Regions from separate parts of the Cohnella soli genome, predicted to be linked through region 3. Evidence: riboswitches for the same ligand, from Rfam matches in the RefSeq annotation. Region 3 holds a riboswitch; each other region holds the start of a gene.
The links. A riboswitch is a leader RNA that binds a small molecule or an ion and turns the genes downstream of it on or off. The one in region 3 is predicted to bind cyclic di-AMP.
Positions count from the first base shown of each region.

Region 1 (10,144 bases), on a different contig from region 3:
CACCACGACGTCGATGCCTTGGCTCTTGAGCGTCTGTCCCTCCCGCAGCATATGATAGGTTTTGCCCGAGCCCGCGATCGCCCCGATGTACACTTTGAGCCTGCCGCTGCGGATTTTAACGATCGATTCGAGCAGCTCTTCAGGCGTCTTGCGACGAAACCCGTCCATTTGGGACTTCCCTCCCGTTTGCGCACGATGTCCCGCCTACCCGGACGGCAGGCGGGATTCCTTATTTATTGAAGCAACGTTTGCAAATCGATATTTAATTTCAGCACGTTCACGCGCGGTTCCCCGAACAAACCGAGATCCCGGCCTTCGGTATGCTTGGCGACGAGTTCCCGCAGCTTCTCTTCCGCTATTCCCGTCAGCTTGGCGATTCGCGGAATTTGCACTTCGGCGGAGGCCGGCGTTATGTGCGGATCAAGTCCAGAGCCGGAGTTCGTCACGAGGGCAATCGGCAGCTTGGAGACCGGAACGTCCGGATTGGCTTGCTTCCACGCTTCGATCGAGTCCTTCGTCCGTTGCAGCATATCCGGGTTGGACGGCGCGTAGTTGTTCGAGCCGGAGCCTGCCGCGTTATTATCTATGCTCGAGATACGCCCCTGAAAATACTTCGGATCGGAGAACGTCTGACCGATCAGTTCGGAACCGACCGTTCGGCCGGACGCGTCCTTGATTAAGCTGCCGTTCGCATGATGCGGCATGAGCCACTGTGCAAGGCCCGTGCAGGCAAGCGGATAAATGATGCCGCACAATAGAATGAATACTAAACTAGCTCGCACCGCAACCGCTGCATAAGAGACGCCGACACCGCCGCGAACCGTTGCCATTTGATTTTCCATAGAAAACTCCCCTTTCATTCAGAAACAGCCTGGATGGAACACCTTACACCCACAAATGCACAATCAGGTCAATCAGCTTGATGCCGATGAACGGAACGATTACGCCGCCAAGTCCGTAGACGATGATGTTACGGGAGAGCAGCTTCGACGCGCTCAGCGCTTTGTAAGCGACGCCCTTCATCGCTAGCGGAATCAGAAGCGGAATAATGATGGCGTTAAAGATTAACGCCGATAATATCGCCGACTTCGGCGAGCCGAGCCCCATGATGTTAAGGACGCTCATCTCGGGAATCGCCAGTATGAACATCGCCGGGATGATGGCGAAATATTTGGCGATATCGTTCGCGATGCTGAACGTCGTTAGAGCGCCACGCGTCATGAGCAGTTGCTTGCCGATGGATACGACTTCGATAATTTTGGACGGGTCGGAATCGAGATCGACCATGTTCGCCGCTTCTTTGGCGGCAACCGTGCCGCTGTTCATCGCAAGTCCGACATCCGCCTGAGCAAGCGCCGGCGCGTCGTTCGTACCGTCACCGGTCATGGCGACAAGTTTGCCTTCCGACTGTTCGCGTCGAATGACCGCGATTTTGTCTTCCGGCTTGCTTTCGGCGATAAATTCGTCCACGCCCGCTTCCCGAGCGATCGTCGCGGCGGTCAGCGGGTTGTCGCCGGTGCACATGATCGTCTTGATGCCCATCTGGCGCATTTGCTCGAACCTGTCCCGCATGCCGGGCTTAACCGTATCCTTCAAATAAATGAGCCCGTAAATTCGATGATCTACGGCAACCGCCAGCGGAGTTCCGCCTTCCCTTGCGATGGCGTCGCTTCCGGCATCCAGATCGACGGGAATCGTTCCGCCTTGCGCCGCTACCCATTTCTTCACCGCATCCACGGCGCCTTTGCGCACTTGACGTCCGTCTCTCAGATCGACGCCGCTCATGCGAGTTTCCGCTTTGAATTCGACAAAAACACCATCCGCGGCTATTGCTTCGTCATAAGAGAACCCGAGCTTCTTCGATAGTTCCAGTACCGAGCGACCTTCCGGCGTTTCATCCTGCAAGGAGCTGATGACAGCCCATGACGCAAGCTCCTTCTCGCTCGACTGTCCGACGGACGCAAATTCACACGCCATCCGGTTCCCGTAGGTGATGGTGCCGGTTTTATCCAAAATGACCGTATTGATATCTCCTGCCGCTTCAACCGCTTTCCCGGACATCGCCAGCACGTTAAACCGGGTAACCCTGTCCATCCCCGCGATGCCGATGGCGGACAGCAATCCTCCGATCGTCGTCGGGATCAGGCATACGAGCAAGGCGATCAGCACGGGTACTTGCAATTCGATGCCCAAGTACTTCGCGATCGGGCCGAGCGTTACGATGACGATGAGGAAAATAAGCGTCAAACTCGTCAGCAGCGTATTCAGCGCCAGCTCGTTCGGCGTTTTCTGCCGTTTCGCGCCTTCGACGAGCGAGATCATCCGGTCGATGAACGTTTCCCCCGGATCGCTCGTGATGCGAACGACGATTCGGTCGCTGACGACGCGCGTGCCGCCGGTGACGGAACTGAAATCGCCGCCCGCTTCCTTGATGACCGGAGCGGATTCGCCGGTAATGGCCGATTCGTCGACAGAAGCGAGACCTTCGATGACTTCGCCGTCTCCCGGAATCATCTCTCCCTGTTCCACGATGACGATGTCGCCTTTGCGCAGTTCAGTCGAAGCTACGATCGCGACGCCTTGAGCGCCGACGCGTTTTCTCGCTTGAATGTCCTTCTTGGTGTTTTTCAAAGCATCGGCCTGCGCTTTGCCCCGGCCTTCCGCAAGAGCTTCCGCGAAGTTCGCGAACAGGACGGTTACAAGCAGGATAAAAAATACCGCCGCATTAAATCCGACATCGTCCTTCGTCCCGCCGAAAGCTCCCGGGAAAAGCGTCATCAGCAGCACGACGGCCGTCCCGACTTCGACGACAAACATGACCGGATTTTTCATCATGCTGCGCGGGTTTAATTTCAGAAAGCTGATTTTGATTGCGCGATTTACGATCGCAGCCGTCAGCATTGATTTGCGATTGGCGCTCATGCGCGTTCACCTCGTCATTATCCTAATTTCAAATGTTCCACGATCGGACCGAGTACGATGGCCGGCAAGAAAGTCAGCGCACCGATGATTAATACCGTGCCGATCAGTATGCCGTAAAAAAGCGTGTTATCCGTCCGGAACGTACCGACCGTCTCCGGTACTCGCATCTTGCGCACAAGCGAACCGGCCACTGCCAGCATGGCGATCATCGAGACGTAACGGCCAAGTAACATGACGAGCCCCGTCGTAATGTTCCAGAACGGCGTATTGTCGGCCAACCCTTCGAAACCGGAACCGTTATTGGCAGCTGAGGACGTGTATTCGTACAGCACCTGCGTGATGCCGTGGGAACCCGGATTCGAGATGGACCCTTGCCCGAGATCGGTCAGGAACGCGATCGCCGTCGGAACGAGAATAATGAACGGATGGGCGAGAATTGCTACCGCGATCAGCTTCATTTCCTTCGGCTCTATTTTGCGACCGAGAAATTCCGGCGTACGTCCGACCATCAGCCCGCATAAGAAAACGCCCAATATCGCGTACATCAGCATATTGATCAGCCCTACGCCTTTGCCGCCGAATACAACGTTCAGCATCATCTCGCCGAGCGCGCCAAGGCCGCCGAGCGGTGTAAGCGTGTCGTGCATGTTGTTGACCGTTCCGGTCGTCGCCGCAGTCGTGACGGCAGTGAACAAGGCGGATTGCGGAATGCCGAAGCGGACTTCCTTGCCTTCCATGCTGCCTTGCGACGCATCGATTCCCATCGCGTTGATCGCGGGATTGCCTCGCAGCTCCGAGAAGTAGATGAGCGCGAGGAATGCAAGGAACAGTGTCATCATTGCCCCGAACACAACCCAGCCTTGCTTGCGGTTGCGAGCGAAGCGCCCGTATACATAAGGAAGAGACGCGGGCAACGTCCACATGGACAATATTTCGATGACGTTCGTCAGCGGGGTCGGATTCTCGAATGGATGAGCCGAGTTGGCGCCGAAGAAACCGCCGCCGTTCGTGCCCAGATGTTTGATCGACTCCAGCGCGGCAACCGGACCGATCGCGATGTTCTGCACGGCACCGGAGAGCGTCGTTACCGTCACCGTTGGATCGAGCGTTTGCGGCACTTGCAGCGCGACGAGCAGCAGCGTCGCAAGAACGGCCGTCGGCAGGAAAATCCGGGTATGTGCCTTCACGAAATCTTCGAAGAAGTTCCCGATCGTCTCGCCCTTGCTCGTGATACCTCTGACGAATGCGATCGCCACCGAGAAGCCGGTCGCCGCCGACGTGAACATCATCATGATGATGACAGCCATCTGAGAGAAGTAGGACAAGCCCGATTCCCCGCTATAGTTCTGCAAGTTCGTATTGGTCATAAAACTCGTAATCGTGTTAAAAGAAAGCGTCTGTTCCATGTTATCGATGCCGCTCGGGTTCAACGGCAAATATTTCTGTACCCGTAAAATCAAGTAACCAACCGCCACAAGAACGATATTGGTCAGCAGAAACGCGAGCGCGTACTTTTTCCACGTCATGCCTTCCCGATTTTTCAACCCGATAAGCTTATAGATCAACCGTTCGAAGCCGCCGAAAATACGATCTTGCCGACTAGGTTCATTAGAGAACGCATGATATACATAACTTCCGACTGGTTTCACTAGCAGCGCCAGCACCGCCAGAACGATGACGATTTGCAACAGGCCCATAGCCTTTCCTCCCCTAGAACTTCTCCGGATTCACCAATGCGTATATCAGATACAGAAAGACGGCCGCCGCGACGATCGATACGATAATCATGGGCGATCCCCTTTCTCTCCGTCGACGACCCGGCCGCACCAGACAAGGAAACCGTAAAACAGTGCGAAAACACCCGCCAACAATGCAATCATATAAAGATCAAGCATGGAAAGAGCCCCCTTTAGCAGTTTCGATCAAATCGTCGGTGACAAGAAACTCGCAGTTCAACCCGTGGCTATGAATGACATAACTGGCTCCCAGTCCTTTGTACACATGGCGCGGCTGATGGCTTTCCGTCAGGACGTAAATCGGCTCCGTTGTCCAACTGCGGCAAATTTGAATGTATCGGCAGATGAGCGCGAGACTCGATTCGAATAAAAATACTTTGCCGACTTCGACTTCGGGAACGATCCACGTTTCTTCTTTGGCGGTATTCACTTCGACGATGCGATCGGCGCCGATTATGGACATACGCTTGCGTTCCGCCGCGTTGTTCACGATAACCGCGAACGGGACGTTCCGGGTTTGAAGCAGCTTGACGAACGACTCGCCGGCCGGCGTAGGCGCCGACACGAGTACGATATTGGGATGGGCCAATGTTTTCTCCTCCTGAAATTGGACCCGCGGCTGGCATAAAAAAAGAAGCCGCAGGAAGAGGGAACTTCTCGTGGCTTCCGGACATGGTCGAATAAACCGTGCCGTCACGATCATGAGTCGCCTCTCTCGGTACGCTTACGAGGTTAGCTGTCGGATTCGGGCTCGAGAGTCGCCCTACCGGTCGGCGGAGCTGCAGCTCCCGCCTTTCCGGATTCACCCCATGGACGTCGGCGCTAAAGCCCGTCCGTCTGGTTCCCCCGCTTCCTGCTCACAGGAATTCAGCGATAAAATGGCATAACAAAAACCGCAGAGGAATAAACCCTGCGGCCGTGAAGGTCACAAGTCCATCATCCTCTCCCCAACGTGCGAACGCCCGGAACCGGTCAACACCGATCAAGACGAAGCACTTCAACGCTTACGAGGTTAGCTGTCGGATTCGGGCGGTGAGAGTCGCCCTACCCGAAGCGCCGCCCTAGGAACGGCGCTTCGGGATTCACCCCGGACGGCGCGGGCGCGGCTCTCACACCGCACGCGCGCCATCGATTGGTTCCCCCGTTTTCCGCATTTTCGCGGAAACTCAGCGATTACGAATGGAACATTTGAATTGCTGAATCGAATATTACTCCTGACTCCGTTCCTTGTAAAGCAATGCCGCAAGCGGCCTGCACGCATATTTTGCCAGCCCTGTTTTTTGTACCGCTTACAACGGTCCCAAGCTCCAGAAAGCTCTTTTACGCTCGCTATCTTTCACGCTTTCTTGATTGCGGCCAATATTCCGACACGGGAGAGGTTGGATTCCTCGCCAGTCAAATGATATAATTTCGAAGGGAAATAGAGAGATCAAAGGGGGACTTGTAATGAGCACTTCGCGTAATCGCTTGACCCTGGCGCTAATCGCGCTCATCGCTCTGTTGCTCGTAGCTTCAGGCTGCGGCAAGAAAGAAGAAAACCAAAATTCAAAGGCAACTTCCGGCAACGGAGCTGCCGCCACACAGGAGGCTTCTGCAATGAACGGAGTAGACACTAGCGGAGATAACCCAATCGTAACAATCGAGATGGACAGCGGCAAAACAATCACCATCGAACTGTACCCGAAAATCGCCCCGAACACCGTTAACAACTTTATTTCGCTCGTCAAAAAAGGGTTCTACGACGGCACCATTTTCCACCGCGTAATTCCTAACTTTATGATCCAGGGCGGCGACCCTGAAGGCACCGGCATGGGCGGACCAGGTTACTCGATCGCCGGCGAATTCTCACAGAACGGCTTCGAGAACAACCTGAAACATACGGAAGGCGTCCTCTCTATGGCGCGTTCCGGGAACCCGAACAGCGCTGGCTCCCAGTTCTTCATTATGGTCGCTCCCGCCCCTCACCTCGATGGCGCATATGCCGCCTTCGGCAAAGTAACCGAAGGCATGGACGTCGTTAACGAGATCGTGAACTCGTCAAAAGGTGCGAACGATCGTCCGAAGACACCTCCAGTTATGAAGAAAGTAACTGTCGATACGCGCGGTGCTGACGCTCCGGAACCGGAGATTATCAAGTAACTTCTCAATAAAAGAGTAGGGCGATGCCGCCGAACGAACGGATGATTTCCGTTATTCGGCGGCATCGCCTTTTTTGTGCGCTCAACATTTGCTATGCCCCTTGACCTTAGGTCTGACCTAAAGTGTACAGTATAGGCATCCCAAGCTTTATGCAGAAGTGGAGTGTGTCCCATGAAAAGCGAAATTACGATCAGCGAGTTGGCTAGACTCATGAATGTGTCCGTTCATCAAATTCGATATTTTGAGGAAAAAGGCGTGCTCGAGCCGGCCTATACAAGCGACAACCAGTACCGCATGTACGGTATGGACGAAATTTATCGGCTTTCGCATATTTTGCTGCTGCGAAAGCTCGGCGTGCCCGTCGGACTTCTGAAAGAGTGCATGGACAATTATTCTGCGGATCAATCCCGACATCTTCTTCAGCACTTTTTGCATGACGTAGAGGACGAATTGAAGCGGTTGGAGCAGCTTCGGCAATTCATCCGTAAAGTGCTGCATGAACAGCAAAGCTACAGCTCCCTGAGCAGCCCATATGCGATTAAGCAGCGAGACGCCGTTCACCTCGCAAGGTTGGTCGAAATGGATCCGAGCGCGAACCTTGGCGCTAGACAGATAGTCGAACGGGCGCGGCGAGTTCCCCATTTGTTCGAGTCGGACATTCATTATGTTTGGGATGATTCGAATCGGCTGACGTTGTACACCGAAACGGAAGCGCCTGGCGATCTCGTTATGCCAGAGGGCGAATATCTTACGTTGCAGCGGCCTGCTGATCAGGATGACGAAATGGATCAAATGATCGAGCAATTCAGCAACTGCGCGGCCGATCAGGGTTACATCATCCAGGGGCCTATGGTCCTGATTGAGAAATCGTATTTATCCTTGTTCAGCAAACACAAGCTGCATTACGAACTGCAAGCTCTGATCTCGCCTACGGATCGTACCTGCAAGGAGGTTCGCAGATGAATCCTTCATCGAAAGCACGGATCACCGCTCTCGATCTGGCCAGAGCGCTGGCGATCTTCGGTATGATTATCGTGAACTATAAGCCCGCCATGAAGGCGGACAATGATGGACCTGCGTGGTTACGCGCAATCGCGGGGGTGTTCGAAGGGCGAGCATCGGCTTTGTTCGTTGTGCTGGCCGGAGTCGGGGTATCGTTAATGACATCGAAAGCACGGAGAACGATGGATTCTTCGCTCATCCGCCAGAGCCGAAACAGCTTATTTCGCAGAGCCGCATTCCTGCTTGCCGCCGGCACGTTTCTATTGCTCATCGGCTGGAGCGCCGATATTTTACACTACTATGCCGTGTTCCTGTTTGTTGCTGCCTTCCTTTTCACAGCATCCGATCGCATACTTCTCGTTCTGATCCCGATCGTATTGCTTGTATCGCAGATGTTGTTGCTCGTACTCGATTACAGCGCAGGATGGAATGCAGAGTTCCACGAATACAGCGGCTTCTGGACGTTGGATGGGTTCGTTCGAAATCTGTTGTTTAACGGATTTCATCCTGTGTTTCCTTGGTTGTGTTTTTTCCTCGTTGGGATGTGGATCGGGAGAAGGGATTGGCTGAACCGGGAAAATCGAGCGAGGCTGCTATCGTTTTCATTGCTGGGTGTCGTAGCTTTGGAAACCGTGTCTTATTTGCTGATCAGGTGGACTTCTCCATGGTTAGACCACGAATCCGCGACCTATCTTTTCGGAACGAAACCGATGCCGCCAACCGCTTTGTACATTCTCTCGGGCACTTGTTCGTCTTTGGGCATCATTGCAATCTGTCTGTACGCGATCGACAAGTTCGAGCCGTCTCGTCTTACTCAAGCTGTAATTAGCACAGGGCAATTATCTTTGTCTCATTATATCGGGCATGTCGTGATCGGATTAGGGGTGCTTGAGGTATTCGGATATTTGGAAAATGGCAATCTCGCTTTTGCGCTGGCCTACGCGACCGCCTACTTCATCTTCGCCATCCTTTTCTCGACAGTGTGGAGAAGGCGGATGGACAGGGGGCCGGTAGAGTTGCTCATGAGAAAATTAAGCTGAGTCTCGTGGAGAGTCACCGGACGAACAAATTGAACAAATTGGCCTTCACGATAACGAGCACGTAGTCAGGTGGAACCGAATTAGAGCGGCGCGGAAGCGCGATAATGAGCACGTAATCAGGTGGAACCGAATTAGAGCGGTGCGGAAGCGCGATAACGAGCACGTAGTCAGGTGGAACCGAATTAGAGCGGTGCGGAAGCGCGATAATGAGCACGTAATCAGGTGGAACCGAATTAGAGCGGCGCGGAAGCGCGATAACGAGCACGTAGTCAGGTGGAACCGAATTAGAGCGGCGCGGATGCGCGATAACGAGCACGTAGTCAGGTGGAACCGAATTAGAGCGGCGCGGAAGCGCGATAACGAGCACGTAGTCAGGTGGAACCGAATTAGAGCGGCGCGGAAGCGCGATAACGAGCACGTAGTCAGGTGGAACCGAATTAGAGCGGCGCGGATGCGAGATAACGAGCGCTTAGTCAGGTAAAGAGACTGTCGATTAATGATGAGCAATTTCCGCTCCCAGATCGGTTTTTATGGAGGATCATCAAAAGTGAGAAAAAATAAAATCGATCTGACAGCCGTGTTTTAGCAGTCTCTGCAGTAAATTGCTCCCTCAAAAATTAGTCGACAGTCTCTCAAACCGGACTTACTCATCTCACTTATGAGACAGCCTCTACATTTATTTCTGCGCGATACGCGATTGCAGCGTCGCTTCAATTTGAGCGAACGTCGTTCTATCCAAGCTGTCGACGAGGACGTCGGCTTCCGAGAAGTTCATCTGCGCCGTCACCGGATTCGGAATGGCCAAGCCCCATAAGCCGGCGGCTTTCGCGGCGCGCAGCCCGTTCATCGAATCCTCGATCGCAAGCGCCTCGCCCGGCCTGACGCCGAGTGCCTCGACCGCGCGGATATACAGCTCAGGATCGGGCTTCACCCGCTTCACATCATCAGAGGAACAGATAACTTCGAAACGATCTCTGATTCCTTGTTTGCCTAGATGTTTCTCTATCCACGCACGGTCCGAGCTAGAAGCGAGGCCGATCTTCCAGCCCAAGCTGTGCGCCTCTGCCAACCGTTCAAGTACGCCGGGACGTAGGGTAGCATTTTGCAGCCGCTCGGCATGTCTAGCCCGGTGCAACTTGTACAGTTCATCTTTGTTCAATGTTTTCCCCGTCCTGCGCTGCAGATCCGCATGAGGATCGAAGCCGCCGAGCGTTCCGATGCATACGGCCCAAGTTTCCAGCTCAAGCTTTTGCCCATGATCCGCATAGACGCTGCTGATAGACTCGTAAGCACTAGTCTCCGTAT
Region 1 covers NZ_JBHSMI010000028.1:179,736-189,879, reverse strand. The annotation lists gene ACFPOF_RS17140 (histidine kinase) at 1-168, opposite strand, end outside; gene kdpC (potassium-transporting ATPase subunit KdpC) at 234-842, opposite strand; gene kdpB (potassium-transporting ATPase subunit KdpB) at 886-2,922, opposite strand; gene kdpA (potassium-transporting ATPase subunit KdpA) at 2,940-4,619, opposite strand; gene ACFPOF_RS17120 (potassium-transporting ATPase subunit F) at 4,633-4,710, opposite strand; gene ACFPOF_RS17115 (hypothetical protein) at 4,810-5,247, opposite strand; cyclic di-AMP (ydaO/yuaA leader) riboswitch at 5,364-5,541, opposite strand; cyclic di-AMP (ydaO/yuaA leader) riboswitch at 5,645-5,840, opposite strand; gene ACFPOF_RS17110 (peptidylprolyl isomerase) at 6,105-6,797, shown strand; gene ACFPOF_RS17105 (helix-turn-helix domain-containing protein) at 6,969-7,760, shown strand; gene ACFPOF_RS17100 (DUF418 domain-containing protein) at 7,757-8,839, shown strand; gene ACFPOF_RS17095 (hypothetical protein) at 8,853-9,257, opposite strand; gene ACFPOF_RS17090 (HAD family hydrolase) at 9,516-10,144, opposite strand, start outside.
Region 1: linked by a shared signal. The riboswitch ahead of ACFPOF_RS17115 (hypothetical protein) and the one ahead of ACFPOF_RS29565 (APC family permease) in region 3 are both predicted to bind cyclic di-AMP.

Region 2 (10,144 bases), on a different contig from region 3:
TCGCCTCGAACAAAATGCTTAGAAACGCGGCTTTTTCCGTTGTCGCCAGCGCCATCGTGCCTAGCGTCACGATGCCGATACAGAACAAGGTAACGGTAACGGCTTTGTACACTCGTTCTTTCGCCAGCCTGAGCTTAAATAACACAACATCCTCTTTGCCGCGCATCATCGCGAGAACCGCGCCGACGAGTACGGCGAATGTCGTCGTCTTGATGCCGCCTCCGGTCGATCCGGGAGAGGCGCCAATAAACATCAAAATAATGATGAAAAATTGCGTCGCTTGCCTGAATTCGGATATGTTGACCGTCGTAACCCCGCCGGATCGAGTCGTCACAGACTGAAACAGCGATGAAAGCAGTTTATGACCGAAGCCGTCGTCTCCGACCGAGCGACCGTTCGTAAACTCGAACACGAAAATGACGAATGTGCCGAGCACGATCAATCCCGCACTCACACTAAGAACAACTTTCGTGTGCAGCGAGAATTTGCGTGTTTTTCGGAACGGCACCTCAACCAGGTCGGCAAGCACGATAAAACCGAAACCGCCCAAAATAATGAGCCCCATCGAAACAATGTTCATATAAAGATCGGAAGAGTAAGCCGAGAAACTTCGGAAATCGCCCGACAAATCAAATCCGGCATTGTTGAAAATCGAGATGGAATGAAACACGCCATGATACAGCGCTTTGCCAACGGGCATATCGGAAGCGAAGCGAATCGTATATAGCAGCGCTCCGACCGTCTCCAACGCAAGCGCGTATAAGATGACTTTGCGTACGAGCCTAACCAAGCCTTCGATGCTGCCCTGGTTCAGCGACTCTTGCAAAATCAACCGTTCCTTCAGCGATATTTTCCGCCGGAGAATTAGCGCGAACAACGTCGCCATCGTCATAAAGCCGATTCCGCCAACCTGAATGAGAATCAGTATAACCCAGTGGCCGAACGCGGAAAAATATGTACCTGTATCAAAAAGAACCAAGCCGGTGACACAAGTGGCGGACGTCGCGGTGAAGAGCGCGTCGACAAAACCGATCTTATCGCCGTTCGCCGTCGCAATCGGCAACTGAAGCAGAAACGCCCCGATAACAATAATAATAGAGAATCCAAGCAACAACGTTCTGGGCGGAGACACGCTAAGCCACCGCACCGCTTTTCTAATCAATCCCGTCACCTCATTCTGCGCAACAAAAAAAGCACTGGAATCCCAGTGCTCGGACATACGCACATGATCCCTGTTCGCATACAGCCTACGAGGTTAGCTGTCGGGTTCGGGCACGAACAGATTGCCCTATCCGAGCGGAGGTTAGGCCGCTTGGAATTCACCCCGGTCTACGCGAATACAATAGAACTTGTACCGCGAGCGGTTGGTTCCCCCGTTTTCCATCGTTCGGAAATTCGGCTTTCCTTTCGTTTCATCGGCATCGACGAAACGTACCACCGAATTATATTCTTTCCACCGAAGGGGGACAACATCAATTTGAAGTCAAACCGACGCATTTGAACGATTATGACGAAGCTATTCGCACAATATAACGACCGGACAACGATTATCGGCGTCTTTGCTTTCATTTTCGCCAAAAATGCGAGATACTTGATGAAAATAGTGGAAAAAGTTCGCGCGGCCTTGCTGTATGCGTTTACTTCGGCTTTTATTGCGTAAGGAGAGATGTTAGTTGAACGAAATACAACTGTCGCGTCTGGATCGTCGCTGGGTATGGGCCGCCGCAGTCGGCCTCCTGCTTTTCTTGCTTATTCAGGTTTTCCCCTCTGCGGGCTCCTTGTTTTCCTCGGGCTCGTCAAACGTGCTCACGCGTTCGGAAGCCGAAGCGAAAGCGATCTTCTGGGCGGAAAATAAATTCGGGCTCTCTCCGAAAGAGACGTCGGATGCAGAAATCACACATCTGTCGGACAGCGACACGGTCGGTTACTTGTCGAAGTACCGCTTGCACGACACCTACGACAAAACATGGTCGAACAGCGCTCCAACCGATGTCTACGCCGTATCCTTGTCTTCCTCCGCATATCCCGGCAAGCTTAATCTTTATATAGACATGGTAAAAGGCCGACTCGTCGGATGGGACCATGTACCTACCAAAAAAAGAACCGGTCAGGCATCATCCGGAGAGGGAATAAATGAAAGCAAACAAAGTGCCGTCGCCAGGGCACTGCAATACGCGGAATATTGGGGCGCGAATCCCGCCGAATGGAACCCCGACGGTTATGTGCAGGATGACGGTTCTGTTCGTTTTACCGCCGCTTCGAGCAAAGCGGCTATCGGAAAAGCTGCCGTAAAGCTCGACGTTCGAGTTCCCGCTTCATACAACGCTTTGTCTTCCGCGTTCCCGCCTTGGCAGAGCGGATTCGTCCGTTACGGTGTCGATCTGCCCACCGATTTCCTTCACGACTTGAAGACGCAGCAAACATGGTCGTCCAAGCTTTCTGTGTTCGGATTCCTGCTGCCAAGCATTTTGTTTTTTATTTTGGCGATCATTTATGCGGGCACATACGGTGACCGCACATCGTTCGTCAGAGGTATTTTCTTAGCTTCGGTGTTCTTCGTTCTGTACGCAGGCATTACGTTTAACATGATTCCCGGGCTTCGGGCCGGCAATTGGGAAAACGGTTCGAGCACAGGCGAGCAGGCCACGATTATCGTCAGTCTGATTACTTACTTCGTGATGGCGGTTATGACTTATTTCTCCGCAGTCGGGGGAGACGGGCTGTGGAAGTCGATGGGGCTTGCGCTCTGGCCGCGCTGGCAAGAAGCGGGGTATGGAGACAGCGTACTGGCGAGCATGCGAACCGGCTACTTCCTAGCCTTTATTTTGCTCGGCATGCAATCCGTTATTTTGCTGGCGATGGAGAATATAGCAGGCTCGTTCTCTTCGTCCGATGCGACCCAGTCGATGTACAACATGAGCTTCCCGTGGCTGCTGCCGCTGCTCGCCTGGTGCGCTGGCATTTCGGAAGAGATGCAAAGCCGTTTCTTCGGTATCGCGCTGTTTCGCAAATGGTTCGTCGGCATCGCCCGCAAACTGATCGGTCGCGAGCCGTCGGGACGTACGGTATCGGCGCTCACGTTCGTCGCCATCGTGCCTCCCGGCTTGCTCTGGGCGCTCGGACACGTCGGTTATGCAATCTATCCGTTCTATACGCGCATTATCGAGCTTGTGCTGATGTCGCTTCTGTTCGGCTGGTTTATGCTTCGGTTCGGGATTATGGCGGTCATTTTCGCGCACGTCACGCTTGATGCGGTTTTGATGGGCGTGCAGATGATGTTCGACGGATTGCCGGGCGACTTCGCCGCAGGCATCTTCAGCCTCGCTATGCCGGGACTTGTCGGAATACTCATTTGGTGGTTGCACCGCCGATTAAGACGACCGGCATTCCGATCCGGAACGTGAAGCGGCCGTTATCGTGAACGAACGAAAGTTGTCCTCCGTGAAGTTCGACGATGCCGCGGGCGATCGACAAACCAAGCCCTGCCCCCGCCTCGAGCGAGTCTTGCGTCCTAGCGTCGTCTACCTTATAGAAACGTTCGAACAATCGTTCTTCCTGTTCCTTCGTAATGGCTTTGCCTTCGTTCTCTATCGCAATCGCCGCCCGGTTGCCGTCCGTTTCCAAAGCGATGCGGATCGTACCGGGCTTTATCGAAAATTTCAAAGCGTTCGCGATCAGATTGTCGATCGCCCGCCGAATGCGTTCGGGATCTACGGCGACCATGATGCGCCCGGGCGGCAATGAGGTTCGCATTTCGATTTGCAGCTCCGATGCCAGAGGCTCGATCTCGGCGAATAGCTGAACCAGCAGTTCCCGAAGATCAATCTCTTCAAGCTCCAGCCGCAATCCTCCTTGCGTAATCCTCGTGTATTCGAACAACTCGTCGATCAACGTTCGCAATTGCTGTGCTTTAACATAAGTGTTGCCGACGAAGCGGTCATATTCCGCTTCGTCCTGGTACGCTTTTCCCTTCAGCAGATCCAAGTAGCCGATAATACTCGTGAGAGGCGTTCTCAGGTCGTGAGACACCCCGGTAATGAGCTCCATCTTGGACTTCTCGACAGACCTCTCTCTTTCGATCAGATTTTCCAGTTTCTCCGCCATCGTATTGACATTAAAAGCCACTTGTCCGAGCTCGTCCTTCCGTGTCTCGGGAATTCGATAGCGAAGATTTCCTGCAGAAATAACGGACAATCCTTCCGACAGCTCACGCAAATATCTGATCGTGTTGCGGGTCAGCCATAGAAATGTGACCGTAAACGAACCGAAGAAGGCGATGACAGATATCGGCACGTCAAACAAAAGCCCCGTCGGGATGCTGGTCGATACGAGCATTCCGACAGCAAGGCTCGCGATGAAGGTCCAGATCATCTGCATGCGAATGCTTTTTCTGCCCGTAGCGATCTCCCATGGATTACTTTTCAATTTTGTATCCCACTCCCCACACGGTCTTGATATAGCGCGGCTCCCGCGGATTGTCCTCGAGTTTGTCGCGGATATTGCGAATATGCACCATGACCGTATTGTCCGAAAAGCCGCTTCGCTCCTTCCAGACGCACTCGTAAATTTTATCCGCATGAAACACTTGCCCTCTATGGGTTGCGAGCAATTCGAGAATGGCGAATTCGAGCGGCGTGAACGATATTGGCTTCCCTTTCAGTTTCACGAGATGCTGGGCGACGTCGATATGCAAGTCTCCGACGTCAATCGTTGACTCGTCCGGCTCGTTTCTTGCCGCCGAACGTTGCTGCCGGCGCAACTGCGCTTTTACCCGCGCCAACAGCTCAAGCGGACTGAACGGTTTGGCGACGTAGTCGTCGGCACCGGTGGACAAGCCTATGATCTTGTCGATCTCTTCCTGTTTGGCAGATAACATGATGATGGGAATGTCGGACGTTTCGCGTATTTTCAGGCAAGCGTTAATACCGTCCAAGTCAGGCATCATGACGTCCAGAATGATCAAGTCCACGACCTCTGCATTCACGATTTCTACCGCGCTCATCCCATTGTTCGCTTCCAATATGCGAAAGCCATCGTTGCGCAAATAGACATGTATGACATCGCGGATCGCCGCGTCGTCGTCGACGACAAGGACAGTCGTTTGTTGGCGCACCGTCAGCCCCTCCTATTGCATATCATTTTCCCTTTATTTTACTCCAACGCTCGTTCCGCTTTCCATAGAAGATTCGACCTTTTCGCGACGCTCACGATAGAGGAAACGGTTCAGCAGCAAGCCGGCGAATTCATAGGAAAACTTGGCGACAAGCACTCCAGCCAGAACGTCGGCGATAACGTGCTGCTTGATGAACAGCGTGGATGCGATGATCGTCAACGAGAACAAGAAAATCGCAATTCTCGTTTTCCTTCCCAAGACGACAGCTCCGTATATCATTAGCGTGCTCGACAACACGTGAGTGCTCGGAAAACAATTAAACGGTTCGTCGTGAGCATATACGAAGGAAACCAATCCGTTAAAAAAGCCTTCCGGTTCGACCGTCGGGCGCGGCACGGTCGTCTGGAACAAGAAATAAGTCAAACTTGCGACGAGAACCCCGATGCACAGAGCAAGTATTGTTCGATAATATTGCCTCACGCTCCGGCGCAGAACGAGAGTAAGGACGAGAAACAAAAACGGATACCAAAGCAAATAGGGAACAGCAAACGCCGGGACGAACGGAAAAGCGATATCCGGTTCGGTTACGAGCGACCACACGCGGCTCGAGGTATGATTTTGCGTCAGGTAAAGCAAGTTCAGTAGCGGAATAGCGAGCAACGCGAACAAATGACGGTACTTTTTTAACTTTTTCATCTTACTTTCACTCCTTCATATCATCCGTAAACCTAATGTATACGAAGAAAATAAGGAAACCCGGGGGGACTTTCTAAAGAAAAAATGAAGATTGCGTCGAAAAATAAAACCGTCGTGCACGGGGCACGACGGTTCATTGCATATTGCATATAGGAATAACTCATAATCATTCCGCGTTCAACGTCTCGAGAATGCGCTGGGCAAGCGCCTCGCCGATCGATATCGCCTTGAAATCATCGACTTTCGCTTCTTTGATCGCTTTCAGCGACCCGAAGTGGCTGAGCAGTTGCTTGCGGCGTTTTTCCCCAATGCCCGGCACGGCGTCAAGACGGGAAGCGACCATCGACTTAGCTCGTTTCTCCCGGTGGAACGTAATTGCGAACCGATGCACTTCGTCTTGAATGCGCTGCAGCAAGTAAAATTCCTGACTGTCTCTCGGCAGCGGTACTACCTCCGGCGGGTCGCCTACGAGCAGCTCAGCCGTTCTATGCTTTGCGTCTTTTGCCAAGCCGCACACCGGCACATCCAGACCAAGCTCATTGCGCAGCACGTCAAGTACGGAAGCGATATGCCCTTTGCCGCCATCGACTACGATCAGGTCCGGCAGCTCCAGCCCTTCTTTGAGCACCCGCTCGTAACGGCGTCGGACGACTTCCCTCATCGACTCGTAATCGTCCGGGCCTTGCACCGTTTTGACGTTGTATTTCCGGTATTCCTTCTTGTCCGGTTTTCCGTTCGTGAATACGACCATCGCCGACACGGGATTCGAGCCTTGAATGTTCGAGTTATCGAACGCTTCGATGCGGTTTGCGCTCGGAATGCCGACCCACTGCGCGAGTCCTTCGGTCGCCCCGACCGTTCTGGATTCGTCCCGTTCGATCAGGCGGAACTTCTCCGCCAAGGCGACACGCGAATTGTCGCACGCCATCGAGACGAGCTGTCGCTTCGTGCCTCGCTGCGGCACGGCTACTTTGATTTTCAGCCAGCGGCGCAGCGTCTCGCCGACTTCCGCCGCTTCGCCTACTTCCGCATGCGTTTCGAGCGTTTCGTCCGCTTCGCTGAGCGCGGCTGCGGCTGCGGACATGGCCGAATACGACGCCGGTTTCTCCGCCACTGCAAGCGGAGCAGTTTCTTCCGGCTGGTCTCCTTCCACTTCATCTGGGGGCGATGGCAGCAGTACTTCGCGAGGGAGCGCGGGATTGTCGCTATAATATTGCGTCACATAACTGATAAAATCATCGTACGCTTCGCCGTAGTACGGAAACATCGACATATGTCGCTGGTTCATTTTACCGTGCCGCATATACAATATTTGCACGCACATCCAGCCTTTATCGACGGAATAGCCGAACACGTCCCTGTCCATCGCATCGGACATATTGATCGTCTGCTTCTCCATGAGCGCTTCGATCGCTACGATTTGGTCCCGGTACTCCCGCGCTCGTTCGAACTCAAGCGACTCGGCCGCCACTTCCATTTTGCGCCGCAATTCTTTTTTGATTTCGGCGTGCCCCCCGTTCAGAAAGCGGGAAATTTCCCCGATCATCTCGTCGTAAGCGGACTGTTCGACCGGATATTCGCAAGGCGCGACGCATTGTCCGAGATGATAATACAAACAAACTTTGTCCGGCAACGTATTGCATTTCCTGAGCGGGTACAACCTATCGAGTAGCTTCTTCGTTTCTTGCGCGGCGAACGCATTCGGATAAGGACCGAAGTACTTTCCTTTATCCTTTACGACACGCCTCGTTACTTCAAGCTTCGGATGTTTCTCGCTCGTAATTTTTAAGTACGGAAACGACTTATCGTCCTTCAGCAACACGTTGTACCGGGGAAAATGTTCTTTGATCAAGTTGCATTCCAAAATGAGGCACTCGGTGTTGCTGGCTGTGACGATATATTCGAAGTCGCGGATTTCCGAGACCAGCTTTTGCGTTTTGCCGTCATGGCTTCCCGTGAAGTAGGAGCGCACGCGATTTTTGAGTACTTTCGCTTTGCCGACGTAAATGATTTTCCCTTCGTCGTTTTTCATTAAATAACAGCCCGGCTGATCCGGAAGCAATGCAAGCTTGTGGCGGATGTTTTCCATCGCCTGCTCCCGAGTCCGGGCAATTTGATGCCGTTCGTCCATTTCGGCTCCTCCTCCGACGCTTGCCGGGCAGAACACCCGTTCCTCCCATTGTAGCACAGCTTCGCGTTTGTCGCTTCCGCCCTGTGCGTCTTTGTCGCAAACTTGTCACTGTAACATGCCGGGAACTCTTTACAACAAAAAGAGATGTTGGGTATACTGTAGTTATCGAATGTGTCAGGAGGCTTCCCATGGAAAACGCAAGAGATCCCCGTCAGCACATCAATGAAGAACCGCGCGACGATTTCCAGGACGTTGCGGTAGGCTTCGGAGCGATGTTCGGCTTCATGTTCATCGTGTTCTTGGTCGCTGTCGTCGTTAAATTTAACATTTCCTAATTTCCGTCTAACGACGGAAATCAAGAAGACCGCCGGGAGCGATGCTCCCGGCGGTCTTTTTGCCTATCGTTGTTTTCATACCGATCCTGATCCTCGTCAATTCGCCTCTTGTTGCTTCGGCTTAACGGAACGTGCGACATCGTCGTAACGTTTCCGTTCTTTCCGTTCGATTTGTACGATTCTGCCGTCGTGCACGACAATGTTTACTTCTCCGTACTCCAAACCGTTAACTTGCTCGGCGATACGACTTAGCCAACGCTCATCCACTTCTACCGGTTTCGCCATCTCGATGTCCTCCCGAATTGTACGATTATGGATCGTTTGTTTTTTTCATCTGTTATGTCTTCTTATGTTCGCGGCTCATACGGCTTTCCAGCAGCGATTTCAGCACGAGAGTCACGACGGCTAGCAGCATAAGCAAGGAGGCGACCGCGAATGCCGCACTGAACTGGTACTCGTTGTACAATATTTCAATATGAAGCGGCAGCGTGTTCGTCTCTCCCCGGATATGCCCGGAGACGACCGATACGGCCCCGAACTCCCCCATTGCCCTCGCGTTGCACAAAATCATGCCGTAGAGCAATCCCCACTTGATGTTCGGCAACGTCACTTTGAAAAATACGCGCCATCCGCGAGCACCCAAGCTGACTGCCGCTTCTTCGTCTTGCACGCCCTGCGCTTCCATCAGTGGAATCAGTTCGCGGGCTACGAACGGAAAAGTGACGAACATCGTCGCGAGGACAATACCCGGCGTGGCGAAAATAATATCGATATTGTGATCGTCAAGCCAAGGACCAAGGAAACCTTGCGCGCCGAATAGAAGCACGTAGATCAAGCCGCTGACGACCGGGGAAACCGCGAACGGCAAGTCGATCAGCGTAATGAGCAAGTTTTTGCCGCGAAACTTGAATTTAGCGATCGCCCACGCAGCGCATACACCGAAAATCGTGTTCAGCGGCACGGCGATCGCCGCCGTTATCAGCGTCAGCCTCAACGCCGACATCGCTTCCGGATTGGACAACGCCGAAAGATAGGCGGACCAGCCTTTGCGAAGCGACTCGGCCATGACGGCAGCCATCGGAAGAAGAACGATCAGCGCCAGGAACAATAGGGCAATGCCGATCAGCGCGATCCGGACGCCACGCGATTCCGTCAGGTGCGGGCGTTCCGGCCCGCTTCTTTGCCCTGCGCGGGGATTCGTTACAATTCCGGCCATCGGCTCAGCCTCCCTTCACGCTGCGCAACCGACGGTTGCTCCAGCGTTGCAGCACGTTGATAAATAGGAGCAACACGAACGAAATCAGCAGGAGCACGACGGCAATGGCCGCCGCTTGACCGTATTGATACTGCTCCAGTTTTGTGATGATCAATAACGGCGCGATTTCGGTTTTCATCGGCATATTGCCCGAGATGAACACAACCGAGCCGTATTCCCCGATGCCGCGGGCAAACGCGAGCGCGAACCCCGTCAGCAGCGGCGGAATCAGTTCTGGCAAAATAACTTTGAAAAACGTTCTTCCCCGGTAAGAGCCGAGCAGTACAGCCGCTTCTTCCATATCGGATTCCATATCGTGCAAAATCGGCTGAACCGTCCGTACGACAAATGGAATGCCGATAAAGATAAGAGCAATCGTTATTCCGAGCGGAGTGTATGCGACTTTAATGCCAAGCGGCTCAAGCAACGAACCGACCCAGCCTTTCGGCGCGTAAATCGTCGTTAACGCTATGCCCGCTACCGCCGTTGGTAGGGCGAACGGCAAGTCGATCAAACCGTCAATGATTCTTTTGCCCGGAAAATCATAACGTACCAGCACCCAGGCGAGCAGCAAACCGAAGACCAGATTAACAAGCGCCGCGAAAAACGATGTG
Region 2 covers NZ_JBHSMI010000029.1:558,884-569,027, forward strand. The annotation lists gene ACFPOF_RS22770 (TrkH family potassium uptake protein) at 1-1,159, opposite strand, end outside; cyclic di-AMP (ydaO/yuaA leader) riboswitch at 1,231-1,411, opposite strand; gene ACFPOF_RS22775 (CPBP family intramembrane glutamic endopeptidase) at 1,674-3,404, shown strand; gene ACFPOF_RS22780 (HAMP domain-containing sensor histidine kinase) at 3,349-4,425, opposite strand; gene ACFPOF_RS22785 (response regulator) at 4,415-5,113, opposite strand; gene ACFPOF_RS22790 (phosphatase PAP2 family protein) at 5,147-5,809, opposite strand; gene uvrC (excinuclease ABC subunit UvrC) at 5,976-7,940, opposite strand; gene ACFPOF_RS22800 (YqzM family protein) at 8,129-8,275, shown strand; gene ACFPOF_RS22805 (YezD family protein) at 8,372-8,560, opposite strand; gene cysW (sulfate ABC transporter permease subunit CysW) at 8,613-9,491, opposite strand; gene cysT (sulfate ABC transporter permease subunit CysT) at 9,496-10,144, opposite strand, start outside.
Region 2: linked by a shared signal. The riboswitch ahead of ACFPOF_RS22770 (TrkH family potassium uptake protein) and the one ahead of ACFPOF_RS29565 (APC family permease) in region 3 are both predicted to bind cyclic di-AMP.

Region 3 (10,144 bases):
TTGTGCCCGCGGTGGAGGAGTCGACTTATTATGTCAGAAGAAGCGTAGCTCGGGCTTTAAGCGAATCGAACGTTAAAGTGGCGGAGCTCGGGTCGTTTCGAAATTTTGGGCGGCAGTTGGAGGCGGATTACCCGGAACTGTTCGGCGCAACGGTTTCTGAAGGTTCCCTGCCTTCTTCCTTCTCGTCTGTCCCCTTGATCGGCACCGATCTCGATGTGATGCCGACGCAGCTCTATTTCAGGCTGACGGAGGCCGTGCCGCAAGCAAAGCTGACGGACGCGTCCGGGTTGCTTCGCCAGGCGCGCAGCGTGAAAACGCCGTATGAGATCGCCCGTATCGAGCGTGCGGCCGAAGCGGTGGCGCAAGCGCTTGATGTAGGTTGCGAGCGTCTGCATGAAGGCATGACGGAGCTGGAACTGATGGCGACTATCGAACGAGAGCTGCGGAGTCACGGACATATCGGATTGATGCGCATGAGAGGATACAATCAGGAAATTATGACCGGTGTCGTTGCTGCGGGTGATGCGGCGGCCGAACCGACCTATTTCGATGGACCGACGGGCGGGCGGGGCCTTTCCCCGGCAGCTCCGCAAAGCGCAAGCTTGCGCCCGATCGGTCGCAACGAACCGATCTTGATCGACATCGGCTGCTGCATCGACGGCTATGTGATCGACCAGACGCGCACCGCCGTCATCGGTGAGCTGTCCCCGGAGCTGCGGGCAGCCTATGAGACGGCGGAAGCGATTATTCGCCGCGCCGAGCAAGAACTGAAGCCGGGAGCTATCCCGGAACAAATATATGCCGAAGCGCTCATGATGGCCGAAGCGGCAGGACTGTCTTCGAACTTCATGGGTTACGGACGGGACCAGGTGAAGTTTCTCGGGCACGGCATTGGCCTTGAGATTGACGAATGGCCGGTGCTGGCGAAAGGCTTCCGCGATCCGCTGGAGGCGGGGATGACGATCGCAGTCGAGCCGAAGTTTACGTTTCCCGGCGTTGGGGTTGTCGGCATCGAGAACACCTACGTCATTACGGAAACGGGCTGTCGGGCGCTTACCGTTTCTCCCGAAGGTATTTATTCAAAGCAGCATTCGTAGCGCCATCTGTTCGTCTGCTCGTGCTGCCGTCCAACTTAAGTAGCCGTCCAACCGACCATACAGAACCAATGATCATCGGAATCCGTTACTGCGGTGCCCGATGATTTTTTTTTATTTTTTATATGAACGATCTGATCCCGGGAAACGTATTACTGTCGACTTGCGATCACAGCCCAAGAGGAAGGCGGATGATAAGCGGCATGCCCCAACCCGCAAAACCGCATCGAGCAGGCCGAATATCCGATTCCGAACTGGCCTCTTTGCTTCGCGATAATTACGAAATGGTATTTCGATACTTGCTGAAAGTAACGATGAATCGCGCCGAGGCGGAAGATGTTACACAGGAAACGATGATTCGTGCCATCGAAAACATCGGAAAGTACGACGGCAGCTCCAAATTTTCGTCATGGCTTATTACAATCGGCACAAGACTGTTCATTGACGCGATTCGGAAACGAAAGCGGGAGAGCAGAACGCTGATGGAGGAAGCCAGAGCGTCGGCGCTGCAATGGGAGTCCCTTTCCCGAGGGCAGGAGTGGACGGAACTATTGGCAAGCCTGGATAAGCTGTCTCCGGAGGAGCGTCTGCCGCTTGTTCTCAAACATTATTACGGCTACACCTACGAGGAGATCGGAGAAATGATGTCCGTTCCTTCGGGAACGGTCAAATCGAGAATTTTTAATTGCACCCGCAAGTTGCGAGAGGAGCTGAATGCACATGACAACGCCGGATCGTGAAAGCGACGAAAAGCTGGCAGCAGATTTGCATGAGACATGGAATCGACTGGACGAAGCTTTCCCGTCTTCTCCGGCGCCGATCGAGACGTGGGAAGCTTTCGTTCGAGAACGACGCGGAATCGCGAGACGAAAGCTGTGGCGGGAGCTATTGTTGTTCTGGTCGGTGGCCGTACCGGCAATAGCTGGCGTTGTGCTGCTCGCAACCGGCTTCACTGCCGGTTTCTGGGCATTGCAGGGCATGGCGCTGCTCTTCGGCAGCTCGTTGATTGTCGGGGAAATTCGCAGCATGCGAAAGCGAAGCAAGGAAGAGGCGACCTATGAATGAGGAAATGTTAGCGACTAGCTGGTGGTTCTGGTTGTCGCTCGGGTTGCTGTTGCTGACGCAAAGCACGCTGCTGTTCCTGCACGCCCGCCGCGAAGGCGGCAAACCGTGGCTTTGGGGGCTATGGGGACTGATTCAGGCGCCGCTGCCGACATTGACTTATATCGCGTTGCAGCAATGGAAGAAACGCAAGCGGAAGCGGGAACTTGCCGCAACGCAAGAACGGGAAACAGGAGGAGATTCGGATGATAGATTCTAAATTGCTCATGTTGCTATTGCCCATAGCCGTCATTCAAATTGTGCTGATGGCGACGGCGTTAACGGTGCTGTACCGGGCGAAGTCGGTGCGCTGGAACAAATGGGTGTGGGTGTTCATTATTGTGTGCTTGAATATCGTCGGGCCTATTTTGTTCTTCTCGCTCGGCCGGAAGGAGAATTGACCATTGAAGCTGCTAACGGCACAACGAATCGGACGACGTTACGGCCAAACCATCGCGCTAGGCGAAGCCAGCTTCTCGATCGGTGATCGCCGCTGCATCGCGCTGTTAGGTCCTAATGGAGCGGGTAAAACTACGACGCTGTCCATTCTCGCAGGGTTGCTTGAGCCGACTTCAGGCGAGATGCTCGCGGAGGGTGGACTGCCTGCTGATCGCAGACGCTGGATGGGATTTCTCCCTCAGCAGCCGGCGTTCTTCGGCTGGATGACAGGCAGGGAAACGATGGAAACGGCAGGCAGACTGTGCGGACTTTCGGCGAAGGAAGCGTCCAACCGCACGAAAATATTGCTGGAGCAAGCGGGATTGACGGATGCGGCCGATCGGCGAGTCGGGGGATATTCAGGGGGGATGAAGCAGCGGCTGGGCTTGGCGCAGGCGGTTATTCATCGGCCGCGTCTGCTGCTGCTGGACGAACCGGTGTCCGCGCTTGATCCGATCGGTCGGCGCGAGGTGCTGACGATGCTGGAGCAATGGAAACGGGACATGTCGATCGTGCTGTCCACGCACGTACTTCACGATGCGGAGCAGGTATGCGACGACATTATTTTGATGAACAAGGGAAGCGTTGTTCTTCAGGGAGAGATGGACCATATTCGGCAATCTGCTGGACGTCCGTATATTAGAATCGAGACCGAGGCCGGAGACAACGCGAGCGAGTGGCTTGCAACGCTGGAGAAGCTGCCTGGCGTGCGAATGTCGGCGACAAGTCGTTACAGCCGCAGCATCGAGACGGACGACATCGACGGCGTGCGCGAAACGGCACTGAGAACTGCGCTTGAAGGCGGCATAAAGCTGCTGGCATTCGAAGTCGCGCGAAAGTCGTTGGAACAATGGTTTGTGGAGGCGTTGAACGAATGAACGTTATGAGCGTACTGTTGCTAAAGGAATGGCGGGAATCGCTTCGTACGGCAAAGTGGATATGGCTCCCTGCGGTGTTCTTGCTGCTCGGGCTCATCCAACCGATTACCGTAAAGTTCATGCCGGATATTTTGTCGTCCGCCGGCTCTTTACCTGAAGGGACGATCATTCAAATTCCGATACCAAAGCCGGGAGAAGTGCTGGCCAAGACGCTGGGGCAATACGATACGATCGGCATGTTGGCCATTTGCCTTGCTTTCATGGGGACGATCTCGGGGGAAAAACGCAGCGGGACGGCGGCTTGGATACTCGTTAAACCGACATCCCCCTATGCGTACGTATTGGCCAAGTGGATGATGCACAGCTTGCTCGTTGTCGTTTCTTTCGCGCTCGGCTACGGCGGCGCTTGGTACTATACCCTCCTGCTGATCGGAGAGCCGGATTCGGTTGCCGCGCTGTCATCTATGCTGCTTTACATCGGATGGCTGCTTTTTGGGGTGACGTCGACGATTGCTTTCAGCGCGATTATTCGTTCGCCCGCCGGAGCGGCATTCACCGCTTTCGGCTTCGTAACGGCACTGCAAATCGTTCAGGCGACGTTAAAGCCGAAATTGGACTGGTTGCCGTCCGGACTGAATGCGGCTGCAGCTTCTCGGCTGACAGCAGGCAGCGTCACATGGGGAACGGCTGCATTCGCTGCGGCGATTTGCATAGCGGCGCTTTTACTGCTGGCCGTTCGCCGTTCATCGTCATCCGGCTCCTCCTACCCTAGCTAGGTAGCAGGGCCGGCCTTCCGATTCACCTTTTTATTTTTTCAAATGATAAGGAACCGTCGTCACGATAACGTTTTTGCGGTAGAGCAGCCGGGCGCGGATCATCAGGCTCGTTTGGTTGTGCAGGATATTATGCCATCCTTTTTTCGGGATGAACTGCGGGATGACGACGGTGACTTGGTAATTGGATTCGTTCGCTTTCCGCTCGACGGTGTCGATGAATTTCATGAGCGGTTGAACAATCGAACGATACGGGGAATGCAATGTGACAAGCCGGATGTCGGGATGGAACTTGTGCCATTTCTCTTCGAAAACAGTTTCCTCTTCCCGCTCGAACGGAATGTAAACGGCGATAATTTGGTTTGCCGACAGCGACTGAGCGTATTTGATCGACGTCTCGACGACGTGGGTAATACCCGAGACAGGGAGGATAAATACGTTCCCTTCGATCGGTAACGACGGCTCGCACGTCGATAAGCGAAGCTGATCGCCGACGGCTTCGTAGTGTTTCTTGATGCGGTGGAACACATAGATGATCGCGGGCAAGAAGATGATAGCCGACCACACTTGCTCGAATTTTGTGATGAAGAACATCAACGACACCGTGAAACTGATGAGAGCGCCGATGGAGTTGATCACAAGCTTGCTGATCCAGCCTTTCGGTTTTTGCCGGATCCACTTGACCATCATTCCGGTTTGCGACATCGTGAACGGAATGAATACGCCGACGGCGTAGAGCGGAATGAGATGCTCGGTGTTCCCTTGGAAAGCGACGATAAGCACGATGGACAGGAAGCCAAGCGTAATAATGCCATTCGAATAACCGAGCCGATCGCCGCGGGCGGTAAATATTCTCGGAATAAACTTATCTTTGGCCAGGTTTACTGCCAGCAACGGGAAGGCCGAGTAACCGGTGTTCGCTGCGAGGATCAAAATCAAGGCAGTTGTTCCCTGAATAAAAAAGTACATGAAATGGCGGCCGAACGTTTGCTCCGCGATTTGCGACACGACCGTCACTTCTGCCAGAGGGCTGATCCCGTAGTAATAAGCGAGAAACACAATGCCCGAGAACAGTAAAGCGAGCAGTGTGCCCATTGCAAGAAGCGTGCGTGAGGCATTCACCGGAGCGGGTGTTTTGAAATTAGGAATGGCGTTGGAGATCGCTTCGACGCCTGTCAGTGCCGAACTGCCAGAAGCGAAAGCTTTCAGCAGCAAAAACAGGCTGATCCCGGCGACCGGAGTTCCGATGGACACGTGAGCATCAGGGGTAACAGCGCCGGTTGCGATGTCATAAAGTCCGACCCCGATGAGGATAAACAACGCAAACACGAACAAATAGACGGGATAAGCGAGGATCGAGGCCGATTCCGTCACGCCTCTTAAGTTCAGCACCGTTGTAAACAAGACGAAAACGATCGCGATAAGCACTGTATGCTCATGCAAGCTCGGAAAGGCGGACGTAATCGCGTCGGTGCCCGCCGAGACGCTTACGGCTACCGTTAGCACATAATCGACAAGCAAGGAGCCGCCGGCGATCAGACCGGGCCATACGCCGAGGTTTTCTTTGGAAACGACGTAGGCGCCTCCGCCGTGCGGATAGGCATAGATGATTTGCCTGTAGGACAAGATGAGCGCCGTCAGAAGGACAAGCACGCCGATCCCGATCGGAACGGAATACCAGAACGCTGCCGCGCCAAGCGTGGCGAGAACGATCAAAATTTGCTCTGGGCCGTAGGCGACAGAGGAAAGCGCATCGGAAGAAAGGATGGCCAGCGCTTTTGTTTTGTTCAGTTTCTGCTCCCCTAATGCCGTTGACTTGAGGGGGCGTCCGATTAACAATCTTTTGATGGAAAACATGTCTTTTCACCGCCGAATGATTTTGATTCTAACTACTTCTTGTTAATGTGTCCGATTCAGCGGCTTTCAGCACGACAAAAAACCGCAGAGGAAGACCCCCGCGGTTACAATCGAACCGAAGTTGTTTCGCTCTCTAAGGACGCTTACGAGGTTAGCTGACGGATTCGGGCGCGTAGAGTCGCCCTACGGCTGCCGTTCATGACGGCGCAGCCGATTCACCCCGGTTGGCATTTGTCAAAAAGATGCCGGTGGTTCCCCCGCTTTTCGTGACGAAAACTCAGCGTTGCAATGCATGATGAATGGGATGGATAAATCATATTCCTTCGATGCCGTTGCTGTAAAATCGGGATTTCAGCCGGAAAATACCCGTCAAAGGCAATAGTTGACCATGAATGCGCATACATGGGTTCGGCTCTAATCGTAGCCTCTTAATTAAGCTTGTACCTCGAAATGTTTGTTTGCCGGGTGCGACAACATTTGCATATCGGAATCTATTTCTAGTAGGATAGGCTTATAACGATAGTTGCGAGAGGGGAGAGTCGACATGTTGAAGCTTGGGGAAAGGATCATCATTGTCGATGACCGGTTTGAGCAGAAGCTGCCTTTAGGCGAATACGGCTATGTGATCGCTTATGACCGGAACAACGACAGCGCGTTTGATTATGTAATCCGGGTTCCGAAAGCGAATAGGCAATTTTACGTGCCCGGCGGAGATATCGAATTGGAAGAGACAATGTTGGAGCTCGAAGCGGCGCGCATCGAGAAGGAAGCGCTGATCGATTTCGCTCTAGCAACCCGCAACGAGGAATTATTCAAAAGAATTATGAACGGCGATCAAGCGGAAGATGAGCCGGCCGAAGAGACGAGCAAGGAAGTGTTGAGCCGCGAAGAGTTCATTCGCCAAGTGAATTTGAAGGCGTGGATTTAAAGCACCTCGAGCCACATAAGCCTGAAAGCTAAAACGAACAAAGCAACGCCGACATTCGCGCCGACCCGAAAATGGTTGCGTGAATGTCGGCGTTGCGCCGTTAAGCGTACAGGGTCACGTGAGAGGGCAGAGGCATCGCCTTACCGAACAAGTAGCCTTGAAACAGGGGGACGCCCGCGTTGCGCAAGTAGTTCCATTCTTCTTCGCGCTCGACCCCTTCGGCGAGAACGTTCCCCCCGAACCGGGACGTTCTTTCCAACAAACCATCGATATATTTCTGCTTGGCCGTATCCGCGTCGCAACCGCTGACCCATCTGCGATCCATTTTTACATAATCCGGCTTTAATCGTTCGACAGCACCGAGCGTAGCGAAACCGCTGCCGACATCATCGAGGGCAAGATTGACCCGTTGATCCCGATAGACGTCGAAAACGCGACCTAGTTTGTTCTCATCCAGCGGTTCGGTTTCTATCACTTCAAAGACGCAATCTTCCGGAGCCGTTCCGGTAGCTTTCATTAGGTCGAACGTGTCTTTCAGGCACGATGCCGGATGAAGGAGCGACGATGGGAGGAAGTTGACGAATCGTTTCGTCCCCGGCGGCAGATGGGAAGCTCCCATGCGAATGGCAGAATGTCGCGCCGCGCGGTCGAGGAATGCGTGATGGCCGGTACGGCGCGCGGTCTCGAATAGTTCCGCCGGTCGGAACGGGGCTTGTTCCGGCAACGGACGGAGCAGAAATTCGTAACCGATCGGTCGGCGGTCGGTTGCCACGATCGGTTGAAGGTGCGGAGTGAAGATCCGATACAAAATGTAGTCGGATACGCTGATCCCGCCGATTTGACCGAAAAGGGCGGAAAGCGGGAACCAACCGTCCGTACTACTGTCCGGCACATCGGCTTCGTCTATCGTTTCTTCAAGATGGTCAGCCGACACTCGGGGGTCGCCATAATCGATTCTGCAGCGAACGTTGTCCGCGTCTGCGACGGACATATTGCGTTGCAGGTGACCGAGTAACTTTAGCAATTGCTCGGGAACGTCGTAGGTTGTCGCAAGCGGAGACGTAACATCGTTCGACGTATTTTCGACAGCTTTGCCGAGCGTTCGGCGCAAGACTGGATCGTCCGACGCGAACTCGACGAGACCGGCATCCCGAAGCGGCGACGGAAATTTCGCGCGATAGTATCGGGGCATCTTATCCTCCTGTCCGCAAGCGAATGGCGTGTCTGGAAACTCCGAAGGCAGCAGATTTTCAGATACGCCCTAGGCTTGCAAAGTGTCGTTGAGTTCCCTTAGTTTGTCCGATATAATGAAAAGAATGAGCGGATATGCGGTATTAGGAGGGGGAAGCAACTATGAGCATTACGATTAAAGATGTTGAGCATGTCGCCAATCTGGCCCGTCTCGAGCTGTCCGATGCGGAGAAAGAACAATTTTCCGGACAACTGAATGCAATCTTGAAATACGCGGAGAAGTTGAACGGATTGAATACGGACGGCGTTGAGCCGACAACCCACGTTCTTCCTTTGGCCAATGTTATGAGAGAAGATACGGTAAAAGCTTCCTGGCCGATCGAGAAAGTTCTCCTTAACGCGCCTGAAGAAGAAAATGGGCAGTTCAAAGTGCCTGCCGTGCTGGAATAACGACTAGGAGGATTTAAGCATGTCGCTTTTCGATTTGAAACTGTCCGAAGTACATAATCGGCTTCAACATAAGCAATTATCCGTATCAGAGCTCGTAGAGCATGCGTTCGAACGGATTTCCGGTACGGACGAGCGGATCGGCGCGTTTCTGGCGCTGAACGAAGAAGGCGCGCGCGAGCAGGCGAAAGCGCTTGACGTACAAATTGCTGACGGCGGGGAAAGAGGGCTGTTGTTCGGCTTGCCGGCAGGCATCAAGGACAACATCGTTACCGAAGGGCTGCGCACGACGTGCGGCTCGAAGTTTCTTGCCAACCACGATCCGATCTACGATGCGGCTGTCGTGACGAAGCTGCATGCGGCGCAATCGGTTACGATCGGTAAGCTGAACATGGATGAATTCGCAATGGGCGGTTCCAACGAGAACTCCGCTTTCGGCGTCGTTCGCAATCCGTGGGACTTGGAGCGCGTTCCCGGCGGTTCATCCGGCGGTTCCGCCGCATCCGTCGCCGCAGGGCAAGTGTACTTCTCGCTCGGCTCCGATACAGGCGGTTCCATTCGCCAACCGGCTGCTTATTGCGGCGTCGTCGGCTTGAAGCCGACATACGGCCTCGTCTCGCGGTTCGGTCTCGTCGCGTTCGCGTCTTCGCTTGACCAGATCGGGCCGATCACGAAAAATGTCGAGGATTCCGCTTATGTGCTGCAAGCGATCGCCGGCCATGACGAGCGCGACAGCACGTCCGCCAAAGTCGATATTCCGGACTATACCGCAGCGTTGACGGGCGATGTCAAAGGGCTGCGCATCGGCGTGCCGAAAGAGTACCTCGGCCAAGGCATCGACCCTCAAGTGAAGGAACGCGTGCTTGAAGCGCTCAAAGTTTACGAGTCGCTTGGAGCGACATGGGAAGAAATTTCGCTTCCGCATACGGAGTACGCCATCGCGACTTATTACTTGCTCGCCTCTTCCGAGGCTTCTTCCAATCTTGCTCGCTTCGACGGCGTTCGTTACGGCGTGCGCGCGGACAATCCGGCGAACTTGATCGACTTGTACCGCAAGTCCAGAAGCGAAGGATTCGGACCGGAAGTAAAAAGACGGATCATGTTAGGTACGTATGCGCTAAGCTCCGGATATTATGACGCTTATTACAAGAAAGCTCAGCAAGTTCGCACGCTCATCAAGCGCGACTTCGATCAAGCTTTCGAGAAATACGATCTTATCGTCGGTCCGACGGCACCGACGCCGGCGTTTAAGCTCGGCGCGCAAGTCGGCGATCCGCTGACGATGTACTTAAATGATATTTGCACGATTCCGGTCAGCCTTGCGGGCGTGCCGGCTATCAGCATTCCGTGCGGCATGGCGGACGGTCTCCCGGTCGGATTGCAAATTATCGGCAAGCCTTTCGACGAAAGCACGGTACTAAGAGCGGCGCACGCATT
Region 3 covers NZ_JBHSMI010000067.1:7,881-18,024, reverse strand. The annotation lists gene ACFPOF_RS29600 (M24 family metallopeptidase) at 1-1,097, shown strand, start outside; gene sigY (RNA polymerase sigma factor SigY) at 1,286-1,834, shown strand; gene ACFPOF_RS29590 (YxlC family protein) at 1,815-2,159, shown strand; gene ACFPOF_RS29585 (sigmaY antisigma factor component) at 2,152-2,415, shown strand; gene ACFPOF_RS29580 (PLDc N-terminal domain-containing protein) at 2,402-2,596, shown strand; gene ACFPOF_RS29575 (ABC transporter ATP-binding protein) at 2,600-3,511, shown strand; gene ACFPOF_RS29570 (ABC transporter permease) at 3,508-4,287, shown strand; gene ACFPOF_RS29565 (APC family permease) at 4,318-6,141, opposite strand; cyclic di-AMP (ydaO/yuaA leader) riboswitch at 6,266-6,434, opposite strand; gene ACFPOF_RS29560 (ATPase) at 6,686-7,069, shown strand; gene ACFPOF_RS29555 (EAL domain-containing protein) at 7,170-8,261, opposite strand; gene gatC (Asp-tRNA(Asn)/Glu-tRNA(Gln) amidotransferase subunit GatC) at 8,423-8,710, shown strand; gene gatA (Asp-tRNA(Asn)/Glu-tRNA(Gln) amidotransferase subunit GatA) at 8,730-10,144, shown strand, end outside.